DNA from 2 places in the Pseudoduganella aquatica genome. Region 2 is predicted to be linked to the other one. Evidence: predicted binding sites of a transcription regulator. Region 2 holds the regulator's gene; the other holds the start of a gene.
What was found. The regulator HrcA, encoded in region 2, represses chaperone genes, less so after heat shock. The targets are predictions, from matches to a motif close to TTAGCACTCNNNNNNNNNGAGTGCTAA.

Region 1 (3,394 bases), 880 kb from region 2:
TGACGCGGTTGGCATCGCGGATGGCCGTCATCTTCTTGTCGAGGAAGCTGGCCGCTTCGCGCAGCGCGCGCTCTTCGTCTTCCTTGCACGCCAGGCGATAGGGCTGGCCCATGATGCTCACGTCCAGATGTATCATTGCACGTCCTCTTGCGCCGGCGCGGCGGCCGCTGCGCCTTCAATGGCGGGTATCTTTCCCAGCAGCGCCGACACGCGCGCGTGCGCCTCGGCCAGGCGCCGCTGGCAGGCCATATTGTCGGCCACCAGGGCCGCATTGGCCTGGCGCAGCTGTGCGTTTTCACGCCGCAGGGCCAGGCTCATCTCGGCGAGCTGGTCGATTTTGTCGGAAAGTTCTTGGAATTCTGAAATCATCCCGCAACTATAGGATGGCAAAGGAAGGCGCGTCAACAGCTACACGCGCATGATGCACATATTTAGGAGGAGTCCTCGGGCGATGGGAAAGATGCCAGGCGTGGCGCGCCGCATATTGATGTGCCTGGCGGCATGGACGGCGGCCGAACCGCGCGCCGCCGTCCAGGACGAACTGCGCCTGCAGCGGGAAGGCTATGCGCTACCGCAGGGCACCGTGCCAGATGATCGGCTTGGTCACGGCACTTTCCTGTATTCCGTCTTGCCGTTCGTGAGATGGCCGGATGCCTTATCAATGGCCAGCGCCACGTTGCCGAAATCGGTCGCGATTAAAAGCTGCCCCTCTTTGTAAGTCGCGGGAATGTACTTCGTTTCCGGCTTGCCAGTGGCAGGACTTGGGTGAGAGTCGCGCACCATAAATCCTTCGCCGTTGCGCTCGATGTTGAGGCGATAATCGTCGTACTGCACGTTCACCCACCTACCGACATACTCACCGCCGCCCTTCACGCCACATCCAGCCAGGAAGACCATCAGCACCGCCAAGCAGATCACCGCTTTCATCTTTTTCTCCTTATGAAGACGAGCCATCCCGCCGCAAAGCTCCGCGCCTTACCACTGGCAAACCAAGCGCTCGCGGCGCCGCAGCGTTCCGGTCAGATAGGCCTCAAGCGTCGACGGTCGCGTCGAATGGTTGAGTCACCGTCCTTAGTATAAGCCGCATTGATTTATTTGAAAGCTTGCCTTTTGCACCATCTGATCGACCTTGATCTGGCGCAAACAGTGGCGCTGTGGCCGGCGATTAATCAAATAAGTTCATGCCCGCCTTGAAATAGGGCATAAGCGTCCCTATAATTGGCACTCGTTAGCCGAGAGTGCTAACAAGGATACCGAGGTTGCGCTGCAGAAATGTTCTGGCCGCAGCCTCTCAGCACGACAACCATTGATAAAGGAGTTTTGTATGAACCTTCGCCCTTTGCACGATCGCGTCATCGTCAAACGTCTCGACCAGGAAACCAAAACCGCATCCGGCCTGATCATTCCTGACGCAGCCGCCGAAAAACCAGACCAGGGCGAAGTCCTGGCTGTGGGCAATGGCAAAGTGCTGGACGACGGCAAAGTGCGTCCGCTGGAAGTGAAAGTGGGCGACCGCGTTCTGTTCGGCAAATACTCCGGCCAAGCTGTCAAAGTCGACGGCGACGAGCTGCTGGTGATGCGCGAAGAAGACATCATGGCCGTTGTTAACAAGTAATCACAGGAGAATTCGAACATGGCAGCTAAAGACGTAGTATTCGGCGACGCAGCGCGCGCCAAGATGGTTGAAGGCGTGAACATCCTCGCCAACGCAGTCAAAGTAACCCTGGGTCCTAAGGGCCGTAACGTGGTGCTGGAGCGCTCCTTCGGCGCCCCTACCGTTACCAAGGACGGCGTATCGGTCGCCAAAGAAATCGAACTGAAAGACAAGCTGCAGAACATGGGCGCGCAAATGGTCAAGGAAGTTGCTTCCAAGACCAGCGACAACGCCGGCGACGGCACCACCACCGCGACCGTGCTGGCCCAGGCCATCGTGCGCGAAGGCATGAAGTTCGTAGCCGCCGGCATGAACCCGATGGACCTGAAGCGCGGCATCGACAAGGCAGTGGCTGCCACCGTCGAGCAGATCGCCATCCTGGCCCGTCCATGCACCACCACCAAGGAAATCGCCCAGGTTGGCGCGATCTCGGCCAACTCCGACTACTCGATCGGCGAGCGCATCGCTGAAGCGATGGAAAAAGTGGGCAAAGAAGGCGTGATCACCGTGGAAGACGGCAAGTCGCTGAACGACGAGCTGGACATCGTGGAAGGTATGCAGTTCGACCGCGGCTACCTGTCGCCATACTTCATCAACAACCAAGAGAAGCAAGTTGCCATCCTGGACAATCCATTCGTCCTGCTGTGCGACAAGAAAATCTCCAACATCCGTGACCTGCTGCCGGTACTGGAACAAGTTGCCAAAGCTGGCCGTCCGCTGCTGATCATCGCAGAAGACATCGAAGGCGAAGCGCTGGCCACCCTGGTTGTGAACAACATCCGCGGCATCCTGAAAACCTGCGCAGTGAAAGCCCCAGGCTTCGGCGACCGCCGCAAAGCCATGCTGGAAGACATCGCTGTCCTGACCGGCGGCCAGGTGGTTGCTGAAGAAATCGGCCTGACCCTGGAAAAAATCACCCTGGCGGAACTGGGCCAGGCCAAGCGTATCGAAGTGGGCAAGGAAAACACCATCGTGATCGATGGCGCCGGCGACGGTTCCAACATCGAAGCGCGCGTCAAGCAGATCCGCGTGCAGATCGAAGAAGCGACCTCGGACTACGACCGTGAAAAACTGCAAGAGCGCGTAGCCAAGCTGGCTGGCGGCGTTGCCGTGATCAAAGTCGGTGCAGCCACCGAAGTTGAAATGAAAGAGAAAAAAGCCCGCGTGGAAGATGCACTGCACGCCACCCGCGCTGCGGTTGAAGAAGGCATCGTGCCAGGCGGCGGCGTAGCCCTGCTGCGCGCCCGCTCGCAACTGACCGTCAAAGGCGACAATCCTGACCAGGAAGCTGGCATCAAGATCGTTCTGCGCGCGATGGAAGAGCCGCTGCGCATGATCGTGCAGAACGCCGGCGAGGAAGCATCGGTCGTCGTTGCAGCAGTGTTGGCCGGTTCGGGCAACCACGGCTACAACGCCGCCAACGGCACCTACGGCGACATGGTTGAAATGGGCGTTCTGGACCCAGCCAAAGTGACCCGTTCGGCACTGCAAAACGCAGCGTCGATCGCTGGCCTGATGCTGACCACCGACTGCATGGTGGCTGAAATCACCGAAGACAAGCCAGCCGGCGGTATGGGTGGCATGGGCGGTATGGGTGGCATGGGCGGCATGGACGGCATGATGTAATAGCCGTTCCGCGCCGAACCGCACCGGTTCATCGCTAAAAAAAAGCCCGCAAGGTTCGCGCCTTGCGGGCTTTTTTGCAATCCCTTACACCAGTTCGTACATGAGCGCTTCCGC
Region 2 (3,394 bases):
ATGGCGGTCTTCTTGGCCGCTTCGGCGATGGCGGCCTTGCCGGCCTCGTCGAAGCCGGTGGTGCCGATCACCATCTTGATGCCGTGCTCGGCGCAGTAGGCCAGGTGCTCCAGCGTGCCTTCGGGACGGGTGAAGTCAATCAGCACGTCCGCGCCGGCCAGGCCCTTGGCCAGGTCGGATACGATGGCCACGCCGGCCGGCTTGCCGGAGAAGGCGGCGGCGTCCTGGCCCAGGCTGGGCGAGTCCGCCCGGTCCAGCGCGCCGGACAGGCGCACTTCCGGCGTGCCCTGCACGGCTTCGATCAGCATGCGGCCCATGCGGCCGCTCGCGCCCACGATTGCAATGTTCAGTTCAGTCATCAATAGCCCTAACTTCTGTCCTTATTTCGATTCGATTTTCGGCGTTACCGGCACGGGTGCGCCGGCGCCGGAGTCGGTGCCGGCCGGCAGCGGCGCCGAGCTTGGCGACACGCCCTTGTTCTGGTCCTTCAACGCCTGCTTGGCGTTCTTGGCAGGGCCGGCGATCAGCGCGATGTATTCCTGTTCGGTGGGCAGGTTGCCGCCTTCGAAGCGGTCGACCTTGCCGTCCTTGAAATACACCACCACGGTGCTGTCTATGGTCTCGCCATTGCCGCGCGCCAGGCGGAAGGGGTAGTCCCAGCGGTCCGCGTGGAAGATGTCCTGCAGCAGCGGCGTGCCGAGGATGAAGCGCACCTGGTCGCGGGTCTGGCCCGGCTTGAGCTGCTGCAGCATTTCCTGGGAAATGAAGTTGCCCTGCTGAATGTCCGGACGGTAAGGCGAGAAGAACCACATGAACTTCTGCAGTTGCGAAATGCTGCGGACCTGGGCGCCTTTGCCGGCCACGACCGCGTTATCTTCGACTTTGAGGTCGGCCTTCTTCTCGCCCAGCGTGCTGAGCGAGGCGCAACCGGAAACGGACAGCGCGAGGCAAATCGCACCCGCCACGAGGGGCGTGCGGCGTTTCATACTGTGCAACAGGGACTGCGGTATAGCCTGGGTGATGCGCATAAATGACCTCAAATCGATTGAGCGGAAGTGCCAAAACACTATATGATAAAGCACATTGTCCCACACACGAGTAAGAAACATGAGCAACAACCCAACCGACCTGAAGGCAAGCGGCCTGAAAGCGACTTTACCGCGCCTGAAGATCCTCGACATTTTCCAGAATAGCCCGGTGCGCCACCTGACCGCGGAGGATGTTTACAAGATCCTGCTGGCCGATAATATGGATGTTGGCCTGGCAACGGTTTACCGTGTGCTGACCCAATTCGAGCAGGCCGGCCTGCTGAACCGCAACCATTTCGAGACCGGCAAGGCCATCTTCGAACTGAACGCCGGCTCGCACCACGACCACCTGGTGTGCCTGGACTGCGGCCGCGTGGAAGAATTTTTCGACGAGGAAATCGAGCACCGCCAGCAAAGCATCGCCGAAGCGCGCGGCTTCAAGATCGCCGAACACGCGCTGGCCATCTACGGCAACTGCGTCAAGACCGAGTGCCCGCACAAGCAATAAAATTTGGCGGGTTACGGCGTGCCGCCTAACCCGCCCTACGCAATCCCAAGCTGCCCGTAGGGCGGGTTAGCGCGCAGCGCGTAACCCGCCAATCAATGGTTGCTCAGCGCATTCGAGAGCAATTTGGCGGTAATATCCACGATCGGTATCACGCGTTCATACGCCATGCGCGTCGGCCCGATCACGCCCAGGGTGCCGACGATCTTGCCGTTGGCCTCGTAAGGCGCAGTCACCACGCTCATCTCATCCATCGGCACCAGGTTGGACTCGCCGCCGATGTAAATCTGCACGCCGGAAGCCTTGCTGGACACGTCCAGCAGCTGCATCAGCCCGGTTTTCTGCTCGAACATGTCGAACATCTGGCGCAGCGAACTCATGTTCGAGGACAGGTCGCTCACCGACAGCAGGTTGCGCTCGCCGGAAATGACCATGTCGTCGGTGCTGCCGGCCATGGCCTCGCTGCCGGCCTCCACCGCCGCCTGCATCAGGCGCCCCATATCGGTCTGCAGCTGGCGCAGCTCGCCCTGCATGCGGCCGCGCACGTCCTCCAGCGCCAGGCCGCTGTAGTGCTGGTTGATGTAGTTGGCCGACTGCACCAGCTGGGCCGGCGTGTAGTCCACGTCGGTGAGCAGCATGCGGTTCTGCACGTCGCCCGCCGGGCTGACGATGACCAGCAGGATGCGCTTTTCCGACAGGCGCAGGAATTCAATCTGCTGGAACACCGACTCGTGGCGCGGCGCCATCACCACCCCGGCAAACTGGGACAGCGATGACAGCATCTGCGCCGCGTTGGCGATCAGTTTTTGCGGCTGCTGGCTGGGCAGGCGCATGCGCGCCTCCACCGAGCTTTCGTCGATATGCTGCACGGTCAGCAGCGTGTCGACGAAGATGCGGTAGCCGCGCGGCGTGGGGATGCGCCCGGCCGAGGTATGCGGACTGGACACATAGCCCAGCTCCTCCAGGTCCGCCATGATGTTGCGGATGGTGGCCGGCGACAGGTCCAGCCCTGAAATTTTCGACAGCGCGCGCGAGCCTACCGGCTGGCCGTCGGCGATGTAACGCTCCACGAGCGCTTTGAGCAGGGTTTGGGCACGGATATCGAGTTGCATGGTCTTATTATGCACGCAGACGCGCGCAGGCAGGGCATCAATATGCCAGCTGGTTTTCCAGCCAGTCCAGAAGTTCGTCAAATGTGGCGCAGATGGCGTCCGGCGCGATGCCGGCGGCCAGGTGGGCGTCGCTGCCGCTGCGGTTCATCCACACCGCGCGCAGGCCGGCGCGCTGCGCCCCTTCCACGTCCAGTTTCAAATCGTCGCCCACGTAAACCGCCTCGGCCGGGGCCACATTCAGCGCCGCGCAGGCGGCCAGGAAAATGTCCGGGGCCGGCTTGGCGCGGCCGAAATGCGCGGCCGCCAGCGACACCTTGAAATGGTGTGCCATGCCGACCACTTCAAGGTCCGCGTTGCCGTTGGTGATGGTGCCCAGCACCAGGCGCTGCTTCAGCTTGAGCAGGCCGGGCAGCACGTCGTCGTACAGCTTGACGGCGTTGCGCGCGGCCGAGAAGTGGCGCATGGCGCCGTCCAGGTGGCGCTCGTCCTCGCCCAGCTCGGCAAACGCGGCCTGCAGGCCGGCGCGGCGCAGGCTGGCCAGGTCCACGTGCAGCTCGGGGCGGGAGGCCAGCAGCGCCATGCGGCGCGCGCGCAGCTCCTCGATGGAGAATTGCTGCGCCACGCGCGGAGCGTGCTCGGCCAGCCAGGCGTGCAGCGTCACTTCGGCCTGGGCGATCACGGGCGCGATCGGCCACAAGGTATCGTCCAGATCGAACAGAATGGCTTTCAGGGGCGGGCGGGCTGTCATG

Region 1: the regulator HrcA is predicted to act here: its motif matches at 1,219-1,245, upstream of groES (co-chaperone GroES).

What each region holds. Positions count from the first base shown of each region.
Region 1 covers NZ_CP086370.1:5,773,578-5,776,971, forward strand. Annotated here, with positions in the region: gene KT882_RS25805 (cell division protein ZapA) at 1-136, opposite strand, end outside; gene KT882_RS25810 (hypothetical protein) at 133-369, opposite strand; gene KT882_RS25815 (hypothetical protein) at 604-927, opposite strand; gene groES (co-chaperone GroES) at 1,325-1,615, shown strand; gene groL (chaperonin GroEL) at 1,634-3,280, shown strand; gene KT882_RS25830 (hypothetical protein) at 3,365-3,394, opposite strand, start outside.
Region 2 covers NZ_CP086370.1:6,653,768-6,657,161, forward strand. Annotated here, with positions in the region: gene dapB (4-hydroxy-tetrahydrodipicolinate reductase) at 1-359, opposite strand, end outside; gene KT882_RS29700 (outer membrane protein assembly factor BamE) at 381-986, opposite strand; gene fur (ferric iron uptake transcriptional regulator) at 1,108-1,536, shown strand; gene hrcA (heat-inducible transcriptional repressor HrcA) at 1,629-2,645, opposite strand; gene KT882_RS29715 (HAD family hydrolase) at 2,683-3,393, opposite strand.